2 regions of the Parabacteroides sp. Y3-G-102 genome follow, and region 2 is predicted to be linked to the other one. Evidence: riboswitches for the same ligand, from Rfam matches in the RefSeq annotation. Region 2 holds a riboswitch; the other holds the start of a gene.
The links. A riboswitch is a leader RNA that binds a small molecule or an ion and turns the genes downstream of it on or off. The one in region 2 is predicted to bind thiamine pyrophosphate.
Positions count from the first base shown of each region.

Region 1: linked by a shared signal. The riboswitch ahead of NBH16_RS13780 (TonB-dependent receptor) and the one ahead of thiD (bifunctional hydroxymethylpyrimidine kinase/phosphomethylpyrimidine kinase) in region 2 are both predicted to bind thiamine pyrophosphate.

Region 1 is NZ_JAMOKU010000025.1:67,654-72,894, forward strand. It holds gene NBH16_RS13765 (hypothetical protein) at 1-1, shown strand, start outside; gene NBH16_RS13770 (thiamine diphosphokinase) at 82-741, opposite strand; gene pnuC (nicotinamide riboside transporter PnuC) at 759-1,346, opposite strand; gene NBH16_RS13780 (TonB-dependent receptor) at 1,381-3,579, opposite strand; TPP riboswitch at 3,622-3,732, opposite strand; gene rimP (ribosome assembly cofactor RimP) at 3,970-4,437, shown strand; gene nusA (transcription termination factor NusA) at 4,442-5,241, shown strand, end outside.
Region 2 is NZ_JAMOKU010000032.1:29,562-34,802, forward strand. It holds gene NBH16_RS15680 (BamA/TamA family outer membrane protein) at 132-1,361, shown strand; TPP riboswitch at 1,465-1,562, shown strand; gene thiD (bifunctional hydroxymethylpyrimidine kinase/phosphomethylpyrimidine kinase) at 1,557-2,405, shown strand; gene NBH16_RS15690 (thiamine phosphate synthase) at 2,398-2,994, shown strand; gene NBH16_RS15695 (thiamine phosphate synthase) at 2,985-3,713, shown strand; gene thiC (phosphomethylpyrimidine synthase ThiC) at 3,725-5,241, shown strand, end outside.

The sequences.
Region 1 (5,241 bases), on a different contig from region 2:
ATAAGGAAGCGAACGCTTCTTATTTAAGCATGTAAAGTTGAGGGGTGTAACGGTCCTGAAAAGTAGTGATACTTTTCAGGACTATTTTTTTGTATGGGGAGCTTCCCTGTAAATGATCACCCGGCAATCTGGGGAGAGGGTGACGGTAAATTGATTTCCTAAAGCCTCGTTGAGAGTTCCTTGCCACCATGAGGTGAGCTTTCGTTGGCAAATGGGCCAGCGGAGTCCTTCTGTACTAATCTCCCCTTCGGGATAAAGAACGAAAATGGAGATTTGTTGCCCCGGATAAGAAGCGAAAGTCGTTGTTTCTAAGATAGGTGTGAAAAGACCATAGTCGGATAACATCTCCACCCGCTTGAATAAGGGGGCATACTCCATAAGAAGGGATATATTTCCCAATGTATGATCCTCACGCAATCCGGTAGCTCCTAATATGAGAACTTCTCGATAGCCTTGGGCATGGGCGAAGCGGATGGATTTGGAGAGGTCGTTGATCTCTTGGTCCTCTACATGGTGGATTCGGTCTGCGTAGCGTTTGCGCAGGTCGGCGGGTATACTGTCCAAGTCTCCTACGATAGCGTCCGGATGAATACCCTTTTCATAAAGTGTCTTTACGGCTCCATCACAAGCGATAATCGTTTTCGCTTCCTTTAATAATCTCAAGGGTAACTCAGCGGAAGGAAATCTCCCATTCGCTACGATCACACATCCTCTTTCCTTCACTTCCGTATTATCTCCCATAATTCATAAATTATAAATTAAAACTCTTCCCCTTTCTTCCGCCAATTGTAATAGCCCACAATGGCTAGTGTCGCATAGCAAAAATAGAGTAGCATCGTCGGATACAAGCCCCGAAGGTAATAAAGATATACGGAAACGAGGTTTACGATTACCCAAAAAATCCAATGCTCGATAATTCGCCTTGCCAGCATCCAAGTAGCGACAATGCCTACCGACGTGGTGAACGCATCGCCTACGGGGATGGGAGAGTCCGTGAATTGATGAAGGAGATACCATAAGATGGCGAATACAACGGCCAATGTTCCGATAATCCCCACGAAAAGCGGAAGGCTCAGATGGGTGTATAGGATACGGTCGGAGGGAAGACTGTCGTTTTCCGTGTGTATCTCATGTTTCTTCCGGGTCCATTGATAGAAACCGTATATGCTGATTCCTACGTAATAGGTTTGCAATCCCATGTCCGCATAAATCTTAGCGGACAGGAAGACAAAGACATACACGAGGGAGGTGAGGAATCCCACCACCCACATGCCCTTATGTTGTTTAATCTCTAGAAAGAGATAGAGCAGACCGGTTATTACTCCGAAGTATTCTAGCCAAACCATTTTAGTAATTGATAATTGATAATTGAAAATTAAGTTAGAATTTGAAGGTGATCCTGGCCATGGCGTTCGTGCCGGCTTGGGTGAAATAACCGTCATCCTTTTTACGTGTGCCGTTTTCGATATACGAGTATACCCATGCGTTGGTCTCGTACTTCTCGTTGAAGAGGTTGTTGATAGTCACGTCTAGGGTTATTTCTTTCATGAACTTAGGCTGGAAGGCGTAACCGATACGTAGGCTATTGATAAAGTAGGGATCGATGGAACGATCCTTGCTGCTTGAATTGTCTATGTATTGGCGGCCTACTATTTGTGAGTTGAAACTTGCGATAAACCCTTTGTAAACGAAATCGAACATGCTGTTCGCTATTAGATTGGGTGAGAAAGCTATATTCGTTGTGCCTAGATCATTGATCTCTTGTCCTCCGGTATCCCAATTATCCACGTATTCCACGAAATGCTTGATTTTATTTTGGCTGAGGGTTACGTTCGCGCTCCAATTTAGCCAAGAGGTGATTTGTACACCTCCGGTAAGCTCGATACCCATTCGGTAACTATCCTTTATATTGGAAGTGAGGGCCTCGCCGATCTCGCTGATCTTGCCGGTCAGGATCAATTGGTTGTTGTAATCCATGAAATAGAGATTGGCTCCAAACCGGAAACGGTCGTTACCAAAACTATAACCGGCCTCGTAATCATATAAGGTCTCGTGGGTAGGACGTTCCTCGGGGCCTGCCTCCGTGAAATTGTCACGGTTCGGTTCCCGGTTAGCGACGGAGAAAGAGACGAAGGCGTTATGGCCATTGTTATGGAAGTTTATTCCGGCTTTCGGGTTGAAGAAGTTCCAGTTCTTACGAATGTCCAGTCCTTCCCCGGCTTTGTCATCGTTTCCCTTAATGGTGTAATGGATCCCACGGTATTGTAAGTCCAGATAGCCGGTGAAAAGAGGGGAAAGACGTTGAGTCAATTTAGCGTATGCGTTGTAGTCTAATTTCTTACCGGTATTGCGATAATATTCGTAATCCGGTTGTGGCAAGACGTTTGCGCTTTTGGTCCACATTACCCGGCCAAAATGATCGCCTACATAGTTGTTGACGGCGGTTCCCAGCGTAAGGCGGGTATTGTCACGTTGATAGTTTGCGCTATAAACGGCTCCATAGAAATAATTGTCGAGCCATTTACGGCGCACAAGGTCCGTCTTTTTTACGGTATTACCCTCCGGATCGATATATTCCGGTAGTTTATAACTGCTGAATTTGGCTTTCGATTTATAATCCTCGTAATATCCATTTCCGTCGGTGTAATGAAGGGTCAGGTTCATATTCCAGAAATCTCCGATACGCTGGCTGGCCATTAAATGGTAGTTGTGTTGCCAATAATTATCCGTCTGATTGTTATAAAACTTCTTCACTCCATCTTCCTCATATTCTCCGCATGGATTATAGCTACGATCTGTGTCAAGTAAATAAGACGGAACACCGTTCCATGCTTGATAGGTCTTCTCGCTGTTCCCGAAGGCTTGGAATTTAATCAATGTATTATCGGCATAGAAAGCGGCGGAGGCATAGTAAGAACTCATACGGGCGGAGGCACGATCGATAAAGCCGTCGCTACGGATATTGGAGTAGCGGGCGTCGAAAGCGAAATGATCGTAAAGTAATCCAGTGCCGCCTTTTACCGTATGTTTCAGCGTACCGAAAGAACCTGCTGATACGGAATATTCGCCGTAAGGCTTTAAGGACGGTTTCTCGGTCTGCATGGCGACCGTAGCGCCAAAAGCCGCAGCTCCGTTCGTAGAGGTTCCGGCGCCTCGTTGGATCTGGATCGATTCTACCGAGGAAGCTATATCGGCCATATTAGCCCAGAATACGGTATGAGACTCGGAGTCATTAACCGGTACGCCATTGATCGTGATATTGATACGGTTCGCATCTGTACCCCGGATACGAAAACCGGAGTAACCGATACCCGTTCCGGCATCCGAGGTCATGATAACAGACGGGGATTGGGAGATAAGGAATGGGATACCTTGCCCGTTGTTCCGGCTGCTTAGTTCTTGTTTGGAGATGTCGCTATAAGCTACCGGGGTCTCTTTCCCGACTTTGGTAGCGGTAATAACCACTTCATCTAAAGATACGTCTTTTGAGATTTTCAAGGAGTCGACCGGACTAGGCATTTGTGCCTTGGCGGTTGTAGCCAGCAAGGAGCCGGCCAAGATAACCAATACATTTTTCATCTTTTCATCTTTTTGCTTTAAAACTAAATAGATGAATAGAAAGGATCGGAGAAGCATGAATCCCTACGACAGCATTACCTGTACAGGTTCTATGGGTATGATCTCAGCCCGCTCCTTTCGTGAAGGATTCCGCGAGCACCCCTTCGTATTCGGCAGCAAAGATAGGCATAAAAATGTTAATAAATATTACTATCAATAGTAAATCGGATTTCTATAGATATTAATTCTGATTACTATCGATCGTAATCCGGTTTGTGTCGTATTAATTTTTTCTGCAAAAAGATGAGGATATTTTGAGAACTCATTGATTTTTTGTATATTTGCGGGCGATTAAGTGAAGTTGAGGAGGGGGCGGGTAGTCCCCTTCTTTTGTTCTTAACAGATATGTGTATGATAGAAAAGAAAGTGGTAAGCCAATTAGTAGAGGAAAAACTAGCCTCTTCAAGCAATTATTTAGTAGACGTAGTGATTAAACCGGGGAACCTGATAGTCGTTGAAATTGATAACGATGAAGCGGTAAGCATTGATGATTGCGCTGAGTTGAGCCGGTATTTGGAGGAGCATCTGGATCGTGACGTCGAGGATTATGAGCTGGAGGTTGGCTCCGCCGGCATTACTTCTCCTTTTAAGGTACTTCGCCAATACGTCAAGAACATCGGAAACGAGGTGGAGATGCTGTTGAAAAACGGCTCGAAGCTGACAGGTGTGTTGAAATCTGCCGACGAGAACGGTGTGGTTGTCTCTGTCGAGAAGAAGGTGAAACCGGAGGGCGCTAAGCGGAAGGTAACCGTGATAGAGGATGAGTCGTATACATTTGATGAAATAAAATATACAAAATACTTAATAAGATTCAAGTAAGATTATGGCCAAGAAAGAGGAAACAATCAGTATGATTGACACCCTTGCGGAGTTCAAGGAGTTGAAGAATATCGATAAAGATACGATGATTAGCGTTTTGGAAGATTCGTTCCGTAACGTGATCGCCAAGATGTTTGGCACGGATGAGAACTATGACGTGATTATCAATCCTGAGAAAGGTGATTTCGAGATCTGGAGAAACCGTACGGTTGTGGCTGATGATGAATTGGAGGATGAGAACTTGCAGCTTACGTTGACGGAGGCCCGTAAAATCGACGCCGACTGTGAGGTGGGCGAGGAAGTGACCGACGAGGTGCATTTCGCGGACTTCGGACGTCGTGCGATCTTAAACTTGCGCCAGACTTTGGCTTCAAAGATACTTGAATTGCAGAAAGACAGCTTGTACGCTAAGTATAAGGATAAAATCGGCCACATCATCGCCGCTGAGGTTTATCAGGTGTGGAAGAAAGAAATCCTGTTGCTGGATGACGATGGTAATGAGTTGCTACTGCCGAAATCCGAGCAAATCCCGACCGATTTCTATCGTAAGGGAGAGACCGTACGTGCGATCGTTCAACGTGTGGATAACTATAATAACAACCCGAAGATCCTTCTTTCCCGTACGGATAAGGTCTTCTTGCAGCGGTTGTTCGAGTTGGAGGTTCCGGAGATTAATGATGGCTTGATTACGATCAAGGCGATCGCCCGTATCCCGGGAGAGCGTGCCAAAGTGGCTGTCGAGTCATACGATGACCGTATTGACCCGGTGGGTGCTTGCGTAGGTATGAAAGGCTCTCGTATTCA
Region 2 (5,241 bases):
GCTACGTCTCTACACCCCCCAGACTGTAATAGCATTTCTTTTTAGCTGTTTATTCTTTTTTATTAGGGATTCTTTAAGAATACATATTAGGAGGATTTCGTACTTTTGCCCTCTAAATATTGATTAAAATAATGTTTAGATATCTTTTAATTTATATGGCCTGCCTTCTATTCGCCTTTTCCGTAAAGGCGCAAGGCATTTCCAATGACACGATTCCGAAAGAAGTGCTGATGCTGGATGGTAAGCCTATGACCGAAAAGCAAATACAACGTTATCATAAACAATTACATAAAGACTCCATACGGGCCAACAAAAGGATCTGGTGGTCTATCCTTGGCGGACCGTCTTACACGCCGGAAGCCTCCTTTGGCGTAGGTGGCGCGGTTTTGGCTAGCTTTCGCTTAAACAAGAATGATACGATATCCCAACGATCGTTTATCCCTGCGGGATTTAACATTACCTTAAACGGGACGTTCGTTTTTGCCGGTGCCGGTACCTTATTCTTCAACGAGAATCGCTTCCGTATTTATATCAGTTACGGTTATCGGAACGAACCTTCGCATTATTTCGGGAAAGGCTATGAGACGATCGAGCAAATCGAGAAGAGCGACTCGACAACGAAATTCCATAAGAGTTCTTTCCAACTATATCCCCGTTTCGTATGGGAAGTTAGGCCTCATTTATATACGGGTCCTCTTTTTGATATTAATTTCAGCAAATCAGATGATATCAACCCGGTGATGGCCGAAGATCCTTATTTCAATAAGTTCAAACGAGATTATGTCAATATCGGTGTCGGCGGCTTGATTCAATACGATACACGAAATGACGTGGCGACCCCAAGTTCCGGTATGTTACTAAGCGCGATCGCTAAAGTGTATGGAAAGTATTTAGGCGGTGCATATAATTATGAGATGTTCGAGTTAGAATACCGCCAATTCCAGCAAGTATTTCGTCCTCGTAGCACCTTGGCATGGATCGCCAAGACACAAATCGGTGTGGGAAACGTTCCTTTTACGGAGCTTCCTTCGTTTGGCTCTCCTTTCGATCTTCGCGGATACTATTGGGGCAAGTACCGTGACAAGACCATGGCGTATGGGATTCTGGAGTATCGTCATATGTTCGGCAGCGTGGAGAAATATAAGAGCGGTAATTTCTGGGCGAAGTGTGGTTTTGTTGGCTGGGTCGGCACGGGTACGATCGGAAACGCTCCTATCGTAGACTGGAATAAATGGAAGTTCAACTACGGCGTAGGCTTACGTATCCAAATGCAACCCGGCAAGAACTTCCGCCTAGACGTAGGCAAAGACCCGAACCAAAAAGGGATGGCGGTTTATATGAATATGACGGAAGCCTTCTAAAACCAGAAGGCTCCCGTCTACGATTTATGGAAGTATAACCTTGCGTTAAAATTATCGTTTAAAAGCCGGAAATATCTTAATATCGATTTTTTTCACTAAGTTTGCGTCGTCGAAGGGGTGCCATACTATATGGGCTGAGATCATACCCTTACTACTTGATGCGGGTAATGCCGCCGTAAGAAAAACGAATGTTAGATGGATAAAAATGAAACGTACCGTTATCCGGTAGCTTTAACGATCGCGGGCTCTGATAGTGGCGGTGGTGCCGGAATACAAGCGGATATTAAGACTTTTTCCTCGCTGGGGGTTTTTGGAGCCTCGGCGATAACGGCTATAACCGCTCAAAACACACAGGGAGTGCGAGGGATCCAAGCGATCTCTCCCGAGATTTTGAGAGGACAAATCGAAGCTATTCTTGAGGATTTCATCGTAGATGCCGTAAAAATAGGGATGCTACATAACAAGGATGCCGTAAAGGTCGTATCTGAAACTTTACCTTCCTTCCAACAGACTTCTATCATTTTAGATCCAGTGATGATATCCACGAGCGGAAGTAAATTATTGGAGGATGACGCCATCCGAACCATCATGGATGAGTTGTTCCCTAAAGCGACACTGCTTACTCCGAATATTCCCGAGACGGAATATCTTTCCGGTATAAAAATCAATAACGAGGCGGATATCTTACTTGCCGCCCGGAAATTGCAGGAAAAAGGATGTAACGCTCTATTGATCAAGGGGGGGCATATTCCCGGAGTAGAAACGGTGGATCGGTTATTTATCAATGAGAATAATCCGATTTGTCTGGTCTCGCCAACAGTGGAGACCTTCAATACCCATGGAACGGGCTGTACGCTATCGTCCGCCATCGCCGCTTATATGGCACTCGGCCATTCATTGGTGGAAGCCGTACGATTAGCCAAGGAATATATGAATAACGCGCTCGTTCACGGGGCAAATGTATGCATGGGAAAAGGGCACGGACCTGTAAACCACTTCTTCTCACCCTCTGCCCTTCATAAAATCCGATGGAATCATGAATAAGCTGGTCGTAATTACTACACCTTATTTTTTCGCGGATGAAGCTTCTTTGATCGAACTTCTATTTGCGGAAGGAATGTCTCGTTTACATCTACGTAAACCGGATTGTAAACGTGATGAATTGGAGGGCTTATTGGATAACATCTCTCCGGCTTATTACGACAGGATCGTTCTTCATGATTGGTTTACCTTGGCAGAAGAAAGGGCTTTAGGAGGAGTCCATTTGAACAAGAGGAACCCGGAAGCTCCACCTTTATATAAAGGCAGTATAAGTCGTTCTTGCCATAGTCTGGAAGAGATTATCGAGTATAAACCGGTATGCGACTATGTATTCCTTAGCCCGATCTTTCAGAGTATATCCAAAGAAGGATATGGTAGCGGATTCCCCTTAGATGGATTGCGAAACGCGAAGGGCATCATCGATGATAAGGTGATCGCCTTGGGAGGAATCTGCTCACAAACAATAACGAAATTAAGAGATATCCCCTTCGGCGGTGTCGCCGTTCTCGGGGCCCTTTGGGGAAACGATCCCTCCCTTCTTGTTGCGGATCAACTCATAAAACAATTCAAACGATTACAAGTATGGCCTTAAATTATTATTTCGGATATGATGAGAATGGAAGAGTCGGTCGGAGAACAACCGGATTACGCCCTCCTTTTGGTGGGAGTAACCGCTTGATGTTTATAACGCATCGTACACCTAAATATACGGAATGCGACGAGGTACGCATGGCAATCCAAGGAGGATGTTCGTGGATACAATTGCGTATGAAAGACGGGATCTATGAGGATACCGTACGTAAATGTGCCACTATCTGCGCGGACGAATGTGAGCGAATCGTGGATTTCTGCGTAAACGATGATCTGGAAGCCGCCGTGACATGTGGCGCTACGGCTTGTCATCTAGGCAAGAATGACATTCCCTTGGATATCGCTTGGGAAGTACTGAAAGACAAGTTGGATTCCAATGCCATCTTCTATATCGGGGCTACGGCGAATACCTTTGAGGATATCCGGCTGGCCGTAGAACGAGGCGCCTCGTATATCGGACTAGGGCCGTATCGCTTTACGGGTACCAAGAAGAATTTGAGTCCCATCTTAGGCTTGGATGGTTATCGTAAAATAATCGCTCAATGCAAGGAGGCTGACATTGATATTCCTATCTTCGCGATAGGTGGTATTACGCTGGAAGACGTAGGCCCTTTGATGGAGACGGGTATAACCGGAATCGCTGTTTCGGGCGCGATTATCAATGCCCCCGATCCCGTGGAGGAAACCCGCCGGTTTATTGAGGAAATCAATAAGTACTAAACTAAATACATATGGCTACTAAAAAGAATATGCGTATTTCCTATCCGTCCTCGGAAAAGATTTATGTCCCGGGCGAGATCAATAAGATCAAGGTTGGTATGCGTAAGATTAAATTGTTGGACACGGTAACCTTGGATGAGCATGGAGAGCGAATCTTCAAGAAGAACAATCCGGTAATCGTTTACGATACGAGCGGCCCGTATTCCGACCCCAAGATATCGATTGATATCGCTAAAGGACTTCCTCGTATACGTGAGGAGTGGTACGGTAAGCGTAAAGATGTGGTTCAATTGCCGGAATTGACTTCCGCTTATGGTCGTGAGCGATTGGCGGACGCGAGTCTGGATTCTCTCCGTTTTCCCAAGCGACACTTGCCTTTCCGGGCTAAAGAGGGTAAGAATATCACCCAGATGTATTATGCGAAGAAGCGTATTATCACTCCGGAAATGGAGTACGTGGCGATTCGTGAGAACCAGCAAATCGAGGCTTTGGGACTGAAGTCGTATATCACGCCGGAGTTCGTCCGCAAGGAAATCGCCGCCGGTCGCGCGATCATCCCGGCGAATATCAATCACCCGGAAGCCGAGCCGATGATTATCGGTAAGAAGTTCTTGGTAAAGATCAATACCAATATCGGTAACTCCGCTCTTTCCTCCGGTATCGACGAGGAGATCGAGAAGGCGATATGGAGTTGTAAATGGGGCGGAGACACGTTGATGGATCTCTCTACCGGCGATAATATCCATGAGACGCGCGAGTGGATTATCCGTAACTGCCCGGTTCCGATGGGTACGGTTCCTATTTATCAAGCCTTGGAGAAGGTGAATGGTAAGGTAGAGGACCTTTCTTGGGAGATCTATCGGGATACGTTGATCGAGCAGGCGGAACAGGGCGTGGATTATTTCACGATCCATGCGGGTTTGTTGCGTAAACATGTGGAGCTGACGGCGACTCGCCTGACGGGGATTGTCTCCAGAGGCGGATCTATCATGGCTAAATGGATGCAGCTTCATGACGAGGAAAACTTCCTGTACACACATTTCGCCGAAATCTGCGAGATACTAAAGGCATATGACGTGGCGGTCTCTATCGGAGACGGGCTTCGTCCGGGTTCTATCTATGACGCGAACGATGCGGCACAATTCGCCGAGCTTCACACGATGGGAGAACTGACGAAAATAGCTTGGGAGCAGTTCGTACAAGTGATTATCGAAGGCCCGGGCCATGTTCCCATGAATAAGATTCATGAGAATATGAAGGAACAACAGTATGCCTGCCATGGAGCGCCGTTCTATACGTTGGGCCCGTTGACGACCGATATCGCTCCTGGATACGATCATATCACGTCGGCTATTGGTGGCGCGCAAATCGCTTGGCATGGGACGGCTATGATCTGCTATGTTACGCCGAAGGAACATTTGGGATTGCCGAATAAGGAAGACGTGCGTAATGGGGTGGTCGCTTATAAGATAGCGGCGCATGCCGCTGACTTGGCGAAAGGGCATCCCGGCGCTCAAGTACGTGATAA